2 regions of the Oceanobacter sp. ABM4_470 genome follow, and region 2 is predicted to be linked to the other one. Evidence: predicted binding sites of a transcription regulator. Region 2 holds the regulator's gene; the other holds the start of a gene.

Region 1 (7,603 bases), on a different contig from region 2:
AGATCAGTACGCAGTATTGCGCGATCTGGGTGTAGGTTACGCCTTTCATACCGCCCAATACGGCGTAGAAGAATACGATACCCATACCGGAGTACAGGCCAGTCGCGTAGTCCACATCGAGGAAGCGGGAGAAGGCCACACCGATGCCTTTCATCTGACCGATTACGTAGGTCAGGGAAGCAACGATCAGACACACAACCGCCACGATACGGGCTGTTTTGGAGTAGTAACGGTCACCAATGAAGTCAGGCACAGTGAACTTGCCGAACTTGCGCAGGTAAGGTGCCAGACACAGCGCCAGCAGCACGTAGCCACCGGTCCAGCCCATCAGGAAGATGGAAGCGTCGTAGCCTTTGAAGGCAATCAGACCGGCCATGCCGATGAAGGAAGCTGCAGACATCCAGTCGGCCGCGGTGGCCATACCGTTGGCAACCGGGTGAACACCGCCGCCTGCTGCGTAGAATTCGCCAGTGGTTCCCGCTCGGGCCCATACCGCGATGCCCATATACAGGGCGAAGGTCAGACCTACAACAATGTAGGTTAAGGTCGTCAAATCCATGGGTGTATCCTCGTTTTAATTCTTGTTATCAGTCGTCGTCCACGCCGTATTCACGGTCGAGGTCACGCATTTTTTTGGCGTAGAAGAACACGATGGCAAGGAACACATAGATCGAGCCTTGCTGGGCAAACCAGAAGCCAAGACCCACACCACCGACAGGAATTGCATCGAGAACAGGACGCAGAAGAATGCCGAAACCGTACGACACCACTGCCCAGATAACCAACAGCACAATCATCAGATTGATGTTTTTGCGCCAGTAGGCTTTTTTATCGTCGTCAGACTTGAAAGCCATAACCCCTCCTAATGTTTTTATTCTTAAGGCATCCAGGGCTATTCGGTACCCACAGGGAACTGAATATTCCAGACTGTGTTTAACCTAGCAGTTCCGCTCAGAAAACCGACAGATAGACCTTGGTATAAACCCTTTGGAAACCCCGTTTTTTGCATTTGGTTGGCCCGAAATGCCTTGAAAATCAGAGGATTAAAAAGCTGAAAGAAGGGCTCTATACCTTGGTCGAAGTGGCCATTTACGGGCTTGTAATGGATTTCTGACTATGAGCAGCCTGTTGCACAACGATATTTAACGGCTGTACGTGTGTGATGGGTCTGCGTGGTGAGGTACTGTGATGGCTCATCATGTGCTGAACGCAAAACAAGGAGAGCGAACGTGAACGACAGTGCCACCCCCTGCATGCAATGGTCGCAGTTGTTATCGCCGTTGCGGTTCGGTGAAACCCAGGCGCGGCTGGCGTTGGACCTGGGCCGCACGCCCTTTCACAAGGATTACGACCGCATCATCTTCTCGTCGGCGTTCCGGCGCTTGAACCGCAAAACCCAGGTACATCCCCTGACGGAAAACGATCATTTGCACAGCCGTTTGACCCATTCGTTGGAAGTGGGCTGTGTGGGGCGTTCACTGGGTACCATGGTCGGCGCTGCCATTGCCGGGCGTTTGCCGAACGGTATGGACGCCAGTGACTTGGGGGCAGTCGTACAGGCGGCTTGTCTGGCCCACGATATTGGCAATCCGCCATACGGCCACAGCGGCGAGGACGCCATTCGTCACTGGTTTATGGAAGACAAACATCAGCATTTGCTGGAGGGCCTCAGCGATCATCAGAAGCACGACCTGATGACCTTTGAAGGCAACGCCCAGGGACTGCGACTGGTGACTCAGGTGGAATACAACCGCTTCAAGGGCGGCATGCGGCTGACGTACGCCACGCTGGGCTCGTTTCTGAAATACCCCTGGAGCGTTGAGGAAGTGATTCAGGGGCGGGCGAAGAAATTTGGTTGTTACCAGTCCGAGCTGCCTATCTTGCGGGAAGTCGCGGGTGCGCTGGGATTGCTCAAGCGTGGTGAAGACCGCTGGTGCCGACATCCGCTGGTGTATTTGGTCGAGGCCGCTGACGACATTTGTTATGGCCTGATTGATCTGGAAGACGGTGTCGAAGTCGGGCTGTTGCGCTATCAGGAAGTCGAAGACCTGTTGGCTCCCTTGCTACAGGATCAGTGGGAGCAAGTGTCAGAAGACATTGCCAACGAAGACGGCGATCGCCGTAAATTGCAGGTACTGCGCGGCTACGCCATGGAAGTGATGGTGCAAGCGGTGAGTGCCAGTTTCATTCGTAACGAACAGGCACTACTGGCCGGGACACTGGAAGGCGACATCATTCAGCATTGCCCCACGGCGGTGAAACACGCGGTTGCCAGTGCCAAGCAATTGGCTCGTGAACGTATTTTCCGGGATGGCCGCAAACTGACCATTGAGATTGGTGCCTATTCAACGCTTGGTACGCTGCTGGAAGCGTTTCTGACCGCAGCCAAGGAATGTGCCACGGAAAAGCGGTCGACCTTCCGTAACGCCCGCTTGCTGGAATTGATGGGTGGCTCAGCCCCGCAGCCGGACTGGAGTTTGTACGACAGTTATATGCGAACGCTGGATTTTATCTCCGGCATGACCGACTCCTACGCGGCCAGTCTGGCCAAGCAGTTTGCCGGTTATCGGCCGCCATCGACGATGTGATCCGCAACGGCTACTTCGGTGCTTCAATCGCTCAGTCAGCGTAAATAAAAAACCGGCGCAGCCAAATGGCCACGCCGGTTTTTATTTATCGAAGCACGATTTATTTACCGAAGCTCGGCTCAGTCGTTGCTCAGCACCGTGTCGCTTTCAACCACGGACAGGTTTTGAATCACACTGTCGTTGGCGGCATCGGTGTCTTCGTCAGCAAAGTTGCTGCTGCCATCGATCGGGTGGTTGGCCAGCAGGTACTCTGCAAAGGCATCCTGTTCGGTGCCGTTGTCAGCAAAGGTCGCAGCACCGCTTTGAACACCCGCTTCTTCCAGATCAACAAAGTCTGCCGCGGCATCTGTGTACGGGAACGGATAGCCGTCACCGCCTGTGCCCAGGTAGCCCAGCGTGACCATGCGGAAGGTTTGGGTAGCCGCGGTGGCATCCAGCGCACCATTTTCAACGATGGTCACGGTATCGCCATCGGCTTCAGCGCCATTGCTGTCCAGTACCACCAGATTAACGATGCGGGAGTCAGCGTCCATAGTCGGGTCGAAGCTGTAGCGAATACCAGCAACCTGACCGAAGGAACCCGGGGTAGAACCCTCGGCCCAACCGGCAACGGCGTGTTCAACGATCTCTTTCAGTTGTTCGCCCGTCACGGTAATCAGCGCCAGGCTGTTGTTGAAGCGCAGTGAGGTTTCGATATCCAGCTGTGAAATATCACCGGCTTCGTTGACGCCTTCAACACCGGCAGGAGCTGAACAGGTCAGGTCTTCCGGATTGGTGGAACCGGCCGGGTAGCTGCAGCTGCCAATGGCCGCGCGAATACCACCACCGTTCTTGAGGGAAATCGCTACCGAAGCGTCGGTTGCCTGCGCATACACCAGGTTGGCTTCAGCGGTCAGGTTACCGAGGTTGGTTTCTTCGGTACGCACGGAGCCACGCTCGCCGTTCAGGTAAACGTCGGTTTTGCCAAACACGGTACCAACGCGGTCAATCAGTGCGGCTTGCAGGGCATCTGACAAGGTCACTACGCCGTCGATCATGTCGGCGTCGGCAATGGCATTTTCCAGCAGGCCTTGTTCGTCAGCCGCGTAGGCACCGTTGATGCTGTCGTTGAGCAGTTCTTCAACGATCACGCCGTCTTCGTCAAAGTTCACCACCAGACGACCCAGGTAGGTGTAGTCACCGTCGGTGTTCACCACCAGAACCGGCTCATTGCTACTGCTGGTGAACGCCAGCGGGTAGCTGTCGGCAGCGCTGTCGCCGTCACGCAGACGGTCATTGCTATCGGCCAGAATGGTGTTGGAACCGCCAGCCACAATGATGTCGACGCCGCTCAGCAGTGGAGCCAGCGTTTTTTCGATGGCGATTTGCTGCATATGGGCCAGCAACACCACCTTATTGATGCCTTCGTCAGTCAGAGCATCGACTTGCTGCTGGATAATGGCCGCCAGGGCGGTGTAGTCGGTGTGGTCTTCCGGCGTGATGGTGATGCCATCCGGGGAGGAAATGGTTGCCAGTGTTGGCGTAGTCGCACCAACCACACCAATGACTTCGCCACCCACGCGGATCACGGTAGACGCTGCGACCTTGCCCGCCAGATCGGCTGCCGGGGTGCCGTCTTCGCCAATCAGAGTACTCAGGTCGGATGCACTGAAATCCAGGTTGGAAGACAGGTACGGGAACTGAGCACCTTGCCAATCGCCGTCAGCCGCCAGCAAACCGGCCACTTCGGCGGTGCCGAGGTCAAATTCGTGGTTACCAAAGGCCGATGCCTGCACGCCCAGTTCGTTCAGGAAGGCAACGTGAGCACGACCGGCAGCGGCATTGCCCAGCTGTTCGGAGAGGTCGGCTGCAACGCTGTAGTCCGGGCCGGGAATCCAGTTGTCACCAGAGCTCAGCAGCACAGTGTTGTCGTATTCGCCTCGGAAAGTGTCGACCAATGCCGAGAAGTATTTGACGTTGCCGACGATGTCGCGGCCGCCGTCAACATCGGCAAAGTGCAGCAATTGCAGTTCAAACAGGTCGCTGGTGCCGTTGCAGAGGGTTTCGCTGGCAGTGATTTCGCTGCTGGCCAATACGCCATCGGCGTTGGTATCGATGCCGGTATGAATGGTGATACCGCCATTGGTACAGGTGCTGCCAGTGGCCAGGGTTTCGGTACTGGTCAGTGCATTGAGACCGTTGCTTCCATTAGTGCCGGTGCTGCCGTCATCGCCATCGCTACCACAGGCTGCCAGCAATACCGCCAGCGAGAGAGCGGACATTTTGAACGCTTTCATTGGACTTCCTCTATCTACAGGGCTTTAAAAGGTGTCCCACGCTATGCGGCGTAAATGACTGTGTAGTTAATAAACAGTGACCAATCGATGACAATAATTGACGATCTGTTTGCGTTCTTTACCTGTGCTTCAAGGCCAACCTGCGTAGCTGCCCGGAATTCTGTGCTCTGGCACGGGTCTGACCGGTTCGGGTGTCGCCAGCGTGTGTCACTGTCGCTAGAATGCCCGTTCCCTTTTTCTGTAGGCTCGGACTGCTGTCGTTTATGAATATCGATTTTCCCCTGATCCTGATGATCGCCACCTTTGTCACTGGCCTGGTTGCGCTGGCTGACAAGCTCTACTTTGCCAAGCGTCGCGAGCAGGAGGCTGAAGAGCCATTTCTGATTGAACAGAGCAAATCCTTTTTCCCGGTACTGGCCATTGTGTTTGTGCTGCGCTCCTTTATTGCCGAACCGTTTCAGATTCCGTCGGCGTCGATGGAGCCGGGATTGATCAAGGGCGACTTTATTCTGGTCAGCAAGTTTGACTACGGTCTGCGCCTGCCAGTTTGGGGCACTACCCTGATCCCGGTGGGTGAACCTGAGCGCGGTGACGTGATGGTGTTCTTCCCGCCGGAAGATCCACGTTATTTCATCAAACGGGTGATCGGCCTGCCGGGTGACCATATTGAATTCCACGATGGCCAGCTGAGCGTTAACGGTAAGAAGATTGAGACCACGCCATTGGGTGGCGAGCCGGTTTACCGCCCTCTGAACTTCTATGCTGAGGAAAAACTCGGTGAGCACAGCGCTAAAATCCAGTGGATGGTTAGCCCGGAAGCCAGCAGCAATGGCCAGATGATGGTTATGACTGGGCCGCAAGGGGAGTGGGATGTGCCTGAAGGCCACTACTTCATGATGGGCGATAATCGCGGAAACAGTGCCGATAGCCGTGTGTGGGGCTTTGTGCCGGAAGAAAACATCGTCGGTAAAGCGGTAGCGATCTGGATGCACTGGGAAAACTTCACCGATATTCCATCGTTTGATCGTAATACCTGGATTAATTGATCGTTTATTTCATCGAAATAGTGTCCACTTTGACGGAGCCATTACCGGCTCCGTCAAATGCTGCAATCGTCAATGATTGGCTATGAAGATTGGCTATGATGAGTTGTAGCCGTATTTTTCTCGTTGGCACAAGGAACCGTCATGTCGACCAAAAAACCGTGTAGAGTTTGTATCTATTCCCGCTGGGGAATGACCATTCTGATGCTGGTGGCACTGGCCTCCGTGGCCTATCTGAACCTTTCTGCCTGAATTCTGATGATCTTTTGATCGTCCATTGGATGCCTAAAACCACGAAACGTCCGTTTCGCCGTGCTTTTGTAAGTAAATTCTTCTGGTTCGTGATTTTGGTTAGTGAATTTCACTGTGCTTGAGATGTATCCACTTTTTCGTAAGCAATGTTGTAATTTTTTCATCTTTCGAGGGGTGGACGTTTGCAATAGCAGGTCTACAATGCGGCCGTTTTTCCGTGGTAGGGCGTTGAGTTATGAATTTGGCTCGTCAACTGAAAGGTATGGCATTCGATTGGGCAGACCGCGTAGTTCCGGTAAAGCCAGTCGTGCGTGCGCCGCACGTCCAGTCGACGCTGGATCGCGAATCCAGACGTATGCATTTGTACTTTTCCCGTCACTGTCCTGCCTCTATTCAGGTACGTCGACATTGCCAGAAGCTTGGACTTCGGGTGGTGGAAAAAGACGTTGAGCGCGTTGATGCCTACCGTAACGAATTGATTTGTGGCGGCGGTGCGCCTCGTGTGCCATGCCTGCGTATCGACGGCCAGGCCGACTCCGAATGGCTGTACAGCCCACAAGCCATTGTCGATTTTCTGAACCAGCGTTTCTGACGTTTTTCTGCCCTAAGCTAACGCCCGTTCGTTTTTGGGGCAGGGCTCTAGGGGGGCCTAGTACACTTGATAGATTTATCCGTTACCATCTGTAACTTCTGGTGAACGGTTGGTCAGGTTCGTAGTGTGTTGTTGCAACTGCCAGCGTAACCCTTGTTAGCAAACTAGACTTGTGAGAGTTCCCCCTTTTCACAGGCTATTGCCATGCGCTTGGTGCGTTCTCTCCGTTTATTCTTTTGTTTTTCCATTGCGTCCTTTCTTACGCTGTTCGGTTCTCTGGCGCAGGCAACCTTGCCTGCTGCTGTTGGCGGTGACATCGCTCCAGAGGCGCTGCTTCATCAAGCGTCGTCTGCCGACACTGCCATGTCAGTCAGTACCGAAACTGTTGTTGAGCAACAACGTCAGGCAGCGGTGACGGCGTCTCAGGCACGATTGTCGTCGATCATGTCAACCAGTGGCACCAGCACCGTGCAAAAGCTGCTGGTGATCCGCGTCAGCTTTACCGATATCCAGGCCAACTACAGCCAGCAGCAGCTTGAAGAGCGCTTCTTCGGCAGCAGCGGCAGCGTTGCCAGTTATTACCGTGAAAACTCTTACGGCAGCATGCAGATGGAACCTGCATTGCCCGACCAGCCGGTGATTGATGTCAGCCTCGACTACGAGCACCCGGATTTTGGCTTTTACGTTGGCGGCGGCAGCAGTGCCAGCCTGGCGACGGACGCGCTGATGGCGGTTCACGACCAGGGGCTGTTGGATATGTCGGATTTCGACAGCAATGGCGATGGTTTTGTGGTGGCGGCTGAGCTGGGCATCGTCTTTATTGTCGCGGGCTACGAAAATGCCTATTTGGGT
Region 2 (7,603 bases):
CTAACGCCAGTTTGATGGTGATTGAAAACCCGGAGCGACTGGGATTGGCACAGCTGCACCAACTGCGCGGCCGCGTTGGCCGGGGCTCGGTCGCCAGCCATTGCGTGCTGTTGTACAAAACACCGCTATCAATGACCGGCAAACAGCGCCTGCAAGTGATGCGCGACAGCCAGGACGGTTTCTACATTGCCGAACAGGACTTGATGATTCGAGGCCCCGGCGAGGTACTGGGCACTCGCCAGACCGGCCTGCAAACCTTGCGGGTGGCCGATTTACAACGGGATGGCGAGCTGCTGCCAGCGGTACGCGAAATGGCGACACACCTGTGGAATAACCATCCATCGGTGGTCGATCCACTGATCGATCGCTGGCTTGGCGAAGCCGAACGCTTCGCCGGGGTGTAATCCGGTTCTCTCCCGACACCCGACACCCGACACCCGAGGCTGCGCGCCCCGCTCACTCCCGACTCCCAGCCTGACAGAACAAGCCAGTTTCGCCGCATCGGCGCAAAATTTTCCGCCAGCCTTGCCACGCTGAACTATATTTTTTTAATAGCCTGAGTATTCCGGAAGCCTGACGCCGCAGCCGTTGCTGCCAATCAGCACGCCTCCACGGACTCAGCGCCTCACCAAACGACAATTTGAGATGTTGGAGTAGGTAATGGCAATACCGGCCTCTGTGCAAAAGGTTCTGGACGAATGGAACGTCAAATACTCGATATCTGATGGTTTTCAAAACGAGCGGACGATGATCGAAACCGGATTCGGCACTACCCCAGGCAATTACGCCAAGGTTATTTTTCTCAAGGACAGCGCGAGCAAGGTACAGGTGGTGATTCCTGCCAACCGCATGCTCGACCTCAACCTGATTTCCCACCAGACCGGCCGTCAGTTCAGCGCCGTACCACCAGAAGAACTGGCACAGCTGAAACGCCAGTTAGGGCTGGATGATTTTCCGGCACTGCCGCAGCTGACCCGACTCGACAGCCTGGTAGACCGCAGCTTGCTGGAGTATTCCGAGCTGTTTATCCAAACCGGCCATGGCGACCAGCACCTGAGCATGCCAACCGACCAGTTCCGGGCACTGACCGCCAGCTCACAAATTGGCAACTACACCGCCGCCCTGCAAATCGATGTGCTGCACAACGACACCAGCGCCGATCAAGAAGATGTCCACGCGGCGGTGGAGCAATTTACCCCACTGCGTATTCAGCAGCGCCTGCAAGACACCCTCGACCTGCCACCGCTGCCGGAAACCGCCCGCAAGATCATTGAATTGCGGGTCGACCCCGACGCCGATACCGTCACTCTGGCGCGCACCATTGAAGTCGACCCATCGATTGCCGCCCAGGTGATGAGCTGGGCCCGCTCGCCCTACTACCGTTCACGCGGCAACATCAACACGGTGGAAGAAGCCGTGCTGCGAGTGCTGGGGTTTGATCTGGTGATGAACCTGTCACTGGGGCTTGCTCTGGGCCGCACGCTGAGCGTGCCAAGAGAAGGCCCACACGGCTACACGCCATTCTGGCAACAAGCGGTGATGGGCGCGGCACTGGCCAGCGAATTGACCCGCAAGATCAAGGGCAAGAAAAAGCCGGACAGCGGCTTGGCCTACCTGTGCGGCTTGCTGCACAACTTTGGCTATCTGGTGTTAGGTCAGGTATTTCCGCCGCAGTTTTCGCTGATCAACCGTCATATTGAAGCCAACCCCCACATCAACCGTTTCTACATTGAACGGCATTTGTTGGGGCTGTGCCGGGAACAGATGGCCAGCCTGCTGCTGGGCCAGTGGAATTTGCCCGCGGAGGCCGTAATGGCCATTCGTCAGCAACACAACCCGTTCTACTGTGGCGACCACGACAACTATGCCCAGCTGCTGTACGTCACCACCCGGGCACTGCGCCAGCGTGGCTACGGCGACGGCCCGATCGAGGCGCTTGATCCCAACGTACTGGACGCACTGGGTTTAACGCAGGAAACCGTCGACGAAGTCGCCGATGAGCTGATTGAACACGTGGGAGAGTTGGCTGATATGGTCACGGCGCTGTCTTCCTGACAGCCCGACCATCCGCGGTATCAGAGCGCTGTCTTCAAACGCCCTGACGGCCGTCAGGGACGAAAGATGTCCGAGTGCTTCAGCTCGGGAATCAGTTCCAGCAAGCCGTCCAGGCCCATCCGCCGCAAGTGGCGTTGGTTACGCTCGGGAATCCGCTCCGGGTGGCTTACCGACGCCAGAGCCTGCTCCATGTCGTCTTCCCGAATCAGGTGCAACATAGGGTAAGGAGAACGATTGGTGAAATTGCTCGGATCTTCCGGCGCTTCGCCTTCAAAGCAATATTGCGGATGAAAGGTCGCCAGCTGAATCACCCCTTCGTGGCCCATTTGCTGCAACAACTCGTCGCAAATCATGGCCCAGTTCCAGTACTCGTCAAAGTCCTGTAAGGCATGAGGTACCACAAACAAGGCGGTCGGAAGTTCGGCGGGATCGGCATCGACCACTTCGGCCAACAGATCCATGAATTCTTTGGTGATCTGGTTCAGATCGGAAGAGTCACTGACCCGAATGGCCAGTTGCGGCATAACCGGATGGGCGAAAGGACAGAGTCCCTCGCCCACCACCAGCCGGGAAACCCAAAGATGGGTTAATGCTTCGGCTGTCATCACTGTTGCTTATTGAACAGCGTCTTTCAGACCTTTACCTGGCTTGAAAGCAGGTACTTTGGCAGCAGGAATGGTGATAGCAGCACCAGTCTGTGGGTTTTTACCCTGACGCTCAGCGCGGTTACGTACTTCGAAAGTACCGAAACCGATCAGGCTTACGTTGTCGCCTTCAGCCAGAGCCTGAGCGATGCGGTCAGTGATCACAGTGATCACTTCAGACGCTTTTTCCTTGCTCAGGTCAGTTTTCTCTGCAATGGCCGCTGCCAATTCTGGTTTACGCATGAAATATCCTCTCTATGAAAGATACGGGTTATACCAACCCGATTTTAAAAATAAAGGCACACCTGTGAGCCCCGACCGTCCACAAGGTTCTGTAGAAATCACAAAAGCTCGTAAATGCCGTCGGATCTGATCCCGACAAAACCGATCAACCCGTGGCAAAAGCCGGTCGATGACGCTGACCGGGTCAACAGGGCTACACCATATCCTCGCCCAGCGGCTGAATAAAACAAATTGCCGTTTCAAGCCAGCATTGCCCAAATTGTAGCCTGAGCCGCATGGTTACTGGGACCGGCCGCCTAAGCTACTGTCGAAATCGGCGAAAATCAATGGAAGAAAGCCCGACTCTTGCCAGTATTTGTGATTTGGCGCATGCTCCGCCGCCATGATTTCCCCGATTGCCTGCCAAGCGCGCCCCTTTTTCACACCCGCTCCGCCGTGGAGCGGCCTGCACCGCAGCGCCGCGCTGCCATTACCGGCATCCCAGCGGCGCTGGCTGACCGACACCGGATCACTGACCTTGAGACTGTCCCGAATGGATCAACGCCAGTTCAGCGTCACACTCGTCAGCGAGCGTCAGGGACGTGCCAGTCCGATCGAAAGCCGCGACCTGGGCTTACCCACCAGAGCCCCTGTGTGGATTCGGGAGGTGCTGTTGCTGCTTGATGACGACTTGCAGGTTGAGGCACGTACCGTTATTCCGATGCGCTATTTGCGCCAATTGGGCAACCCGGTACGCCGTCTGGGTAACCGCTCACTGGGCAGCTTCCTGTTTCGCCATCCACAGCTGCAACGCCAGCCGATGCGGTTTTGCTGCCTGCCGAAGCACAAAAGCGCCAGCGGCCGCCTGCAAGACCTGATCACCAGCCCCTGGTGCCGCCGTTCGGTGTTTCACATTGGCACCAGCAAACTGTTGGTCAGCGAGGCATTTGCCAGTAACCTGCTCAGCGGCCAGCCCTGAAGGCCGCGCGCCAACCCGATTTCGACCCGCACCACAGTAAGGACCCCGATATGAAGCCGTTGACCCAAACCCTCGATCGAGTCTGGCCAGACTGGCACCAATGGGTTCAGATCACACGGTTCGACAAACCGGTGGGCTCCTATCTGCTGCTGTGGCCTACCTTTTGGGCCTTGTGGATTGCCGCTGAAGGGGTGCCAACGCTGGCCAACCTGATTATTTTCACGCTGGGCGTGTTCCTGATGCGCTCCGCCGGCTGTGTGATCAACGACTACGCCGACCGTGAAATAGACCGCCACGTCAAACGCACCAAAGACCGGCCACTGACCCAGGGCCGACTGACTGAAAAACAGGCGCTGATCGGCTTTGCTGTACTCTGTCTGACGTCGTTTGTACTGGTGTTGTTCACCAACAGCCTGACCATCTGGCTGTCATTTGGTGGCGTGGCGCTGGCGGCCCTGTATCCGTTTATGAAACGTCACACCTACCTGCCACAGGTGTTTCTGGGAGCGGCATTTTCGTGGGCGATTCCGATGGCGTTTGCCGCCGAAGCCAATCAACTGACCACCATCTGCTGGTTAATCTTTATTGCCAAACTGAGCTGGACGGTGGGCTACGACACCATCTATGCCATGGTCGACCGTGATGACGACTTGAAGATTGGCGTTAAAAGCACCGCCATCCTGTTTGGCGACATGGATGTGACGATTATCGCCACCCTCTACGCCGTGGCGCACTTATGCCTGTTTTCCGTTGGCAGCCAACTGCAACTACACTGGAGCTACTGGCTTTGCTGGCTGGCCGCTGGCGGCTTCATGGCCTGGCAAATCATCAACATCCGCAGCCGCGATCGCATGGGCTGTTTCCGTCAGTTTCGACTGGCGCATTGGTATGGCGTGATGATGTTGGCAGGATTGATTGCGGGCTATGCCCTGCGCTAAGCCCGGGCTTTGGCCAGGCCGCCCGCGAATGGCGCTGTCGACCGGCTTTTGACGAGTCGCTGACAATGTCACACCGCTGTAACACAAGGCCAGTGTAATACAAGCCGCCTATTAATATTGTGTGACAATTTTGTGACGAGCAACCTATGACTAAAGCTGGCAAAAGCGTCTTGATCGTAGACGATGAAGCACCGATTCGTGAAATGATCGCCGTGGCCCTTGAAATGGCCGGTTACGAATGCATGGAAGCGGCTAACGCTCAGGAAGCCCATGCACAAATTATCGACCGCAAACCCGACCTGATTCTGCTCGACTGGATGCTGCCTGGCACCAGCGGAGTAGAATTTGCCCGTCGTCTGAAGCGTGAAGATCGCACCGCCGAGTTGCCGATCATCATGCTGACCGCCAAAGGCGAGGAAGACAACAAGGTTCAGGGGCTGGAAGCCGGTGCCGACGATTACATCACCAAACCTTTCTCCCCTCGTGAACTGGTTGCGCGCCTGAAAGCCGTACTTCGCCGTTCAACCCCACAGGGTATCGAAGAACCGATTGAAGTCAGCGGCCTGCTGCTGGACCCGGTTTGCCACCGCGTGACCTCGTTCGACAAGCCGCTCGACATCGGCCCGACCGAATACCGCCTGTTGCAATTCTTTATGACCCACCAGGAACGTGCCTATTCACGTGCACAGTTGCTTGATCAGGTCTGGGGCGGTAACGTTTACGTCGAAGAGCGCACCGTGGATGTTCATATTCGTCGACTGCGCAAGGCGCTGGGTGAAGCCCATGAACATATGATTCAAACCGTTCGTGGCACCGGCTATCGTTTCTCTACAAAAGTTGCCTGATATTCAATGAATCCAATTTGGCGCAGGGAGTTGCGTCGCGTGTTTTACCTGTTGGTAATGGGCGTGGCGCTGGGTTACTACCTCGACAACCCCTTCATCGGCATTTGCGCCGTACTGGCTGGCTATATTGGCTGGCACTGGTTACAGCTCTACCGCCTTAACCAATGGCTTGAAGATGGACAAAGCTCCTTATTGCCCCGAACCCTCGGGATCTGGGGCTCCGTCTTTACCCAGACCCAGCGTTTGCAGCAACGCAGCATTAAAAACCAGCAGCAACTGCAAGGCGTGATCAACCGTATTCAGGACTCTACGGCGGCCTTAAAAGACGCCGTGATGATGGTCGACTCCACCGGGGCGCTGGAATTCTGGAATCAGGCCGCTGAAGGCTATCTGGGCTTGCGCCATCCGGTCGACCTCGGCCAGCCGATCACCAACCTGATCCGTACGCCGGAATTCAAATCCTACTTTGAACAAGCCGACTACCGCGAACCGCTGGTGATCAAATCGCCGGTAAACCCGCAACTGTCGTTGCAGTTCAACATCACCCTGTTTGGCCGCCGTGACCGCTTGATTCTGGTACACGACATCACCCGCCTGAAACAGCTGGAACAAATGCGCAAGGACTTCGTTGCCAACGTCAGCCACGAACTGCGCACCCCACTGACGGTGATTTCCGGCTATGTCGAAACCATGCAAATGGGCGCCGACATGCTGCCTCCGCGCTGGGCCCGCATGCTGCAACAGATGAACAGCCAGAGTCACCGTATGGGCAACCTGATCAAGGATTTGCTGATGCTGTCGCAGCTGGAAACCAGCCAGGCCAAGGATGAACAAAGCATCGACGTCGAAGCCATGCTGCAATCGATCGAAACCGATGCCCGAGCGCTCAGCAATGGTCGCCATCAGGTCAATCTGGTGCATGCCGACAAGCAGCGCTTGACCGGCAACTACAACGAGATTCGCAGTGCCTTCTCAAATCTGGTGTTCAACGCGGTGAAATACACCCCGGACGGTGGCTCCATCAACATTGAATGGCGCCAAACCCGACATGGCGGCTGTATGAGCGTAAAAGACAACGGTATTGGCATTGCCGCACACCACGTGCCGCGCCTGACCGAACGTTTTTACCGCGCCGACCCCAGCCGTAGCATTGAAACCGGCGGTACCGGTCTTGGACTGGCCATCGTCAAACACGTGCTGCTGCACCACCAGGGCGAGCTGAAGATCGAAAGTGAGGAAGGCAAAGGCAGTACCTTCAGCTGTGTGTTCCCGCTGAAGCGTATGACCGACGGCGTCGCTGACGCGACTAGCGACAACGAGCAATAAAGCGCGACAGGGCGTCCATTTTTTCGGGGTCGTCATCGACAATCCGGATGCGGATCTGAATGGTTTCGGCATCCGGATGCGGCTCCTGTGCTTGCAACATCCGCACAAAGCCGTTAATCCGTGCAATCACCTCTTGCTGGTCATCGGTGATATCAATCACCACCTGTTCCAACAACCCCGGCACCTCACCGCTGCGCTTGAAGACCCCCAGCAGCTCAATCAGGTTCATGTCCTTGATCACCAGCTTGGCTTCGCCACCGGACGCAAACCGCACCACTGCAAGTCCCATCGCCTTGCCACCACCCTTGGGCTTTTTCTCTGCCGCCGCAGCCGGTTGTCCGGCCAGCAGCGGCGACCCGGCAGCAGGCTGAGCCTTGGCAGGCGCTGAAGGTTTAGCCGGGCTGGCACTACCGCCCATCAAGACCGACGCACCGCCCATGTCCCCGGCAACCTTCTGTTCAGAGGTTTTCACCGGCCGTACTTTCAGGTGCCGAAACACCATCCGGGTCAGCTTGTCGACGAAAGCATCGCGGGTAAATGGCTTGCCGATGTAATCCGACACCCCCGCTTCCACCGCCTTGACCACATGATCCT

Evidence for each region. Region 2 encodes PhoB, which activates phosphate uptake and scavenging genes when phosphate is short. Its sites were predicted from a motif close to TGTCATANNNNTGTCANA; they were not measured.
Region 1: a site for PhoB is predicted at 4,940-4,957, ahead of ACXADJ_RS18955 (bifunctional metallophosphatase/5'-nucleotidase). Genes of this name have one in related genera too.

Annotation. Positions count from the first base shown of each region.
Region 1 covers NZ_JBSWTR010000002.1:503,229-510,831, forward strand. Annotated here, with positions in the region: gene ACXADJ_RS18940 (sodium:solute symporter family protein) at 1-559, opposite strand, end outside; gene ACXADJ_RS18945 (DUF4212 domain-containing protein) at 588-854, opposite strand; gene ACXADJ_RS18950 (deoxyguanosinetriphosphate triphosphohydrolase) at 1,254-2,588, shown strand; gene ACXADJ_RS18955 (bifunctional metallophosphatase/5'-nucleotidase) at 2,708-4,864, opposite strand; gene lepB (signal peptidase I) at 5,128-5,910, shown strand; gene ACXADJ_RS18965 (disulfide bond formation protein B) at 6,034-6,159, shown strand; gene ACXADJ_RS18970 (glutaredoxin family protein) at 6,395-6,751, shown strand; gene ACXADJ_RS18975 (M6 family metalloprotease domain-containing protein) at 7,043-7,603, shown strand, end outside.
Region 2 covers NZ_JBSWTR010000001.1:3,342,343-3,349,945, forward strand. Annotated here, with positions in the region: partial or broken gene recG (ATP-dependent DNA helicase RecG) at 1-404, shown strand, start outside; gene ACXADJ_RS14720 (HDOD domain-containing protein) at 661-2,055, shown strand; gene ACXADJ_RS14725 (DUF1415 domain-containing protein) at 2,109-2,660, opposite strand; gene ACXADJ_RS14730 (HU family DNA-binding protein) at 2,670-2,942, opposite strand; gene ACXADJ_RS14735 (chorismate--pyruvate lyase family protein) at 3,325-3,900, shown strand; gene ubiA (4-hydroxybenzoate octaprenyltransferase) at 3,951-4,838, shown strand; gene phoB (phosphate regulon transcriptional regulator PhoB) at 4,985-5,683, shown strand; gene phoR (phosphate regulon sensor histidine kinase PhoR) at 5,690-7,009, shown strand; gene ACXADJ_RS14755 (response regulator) at 6,990-7,603, opposite strand, start outside.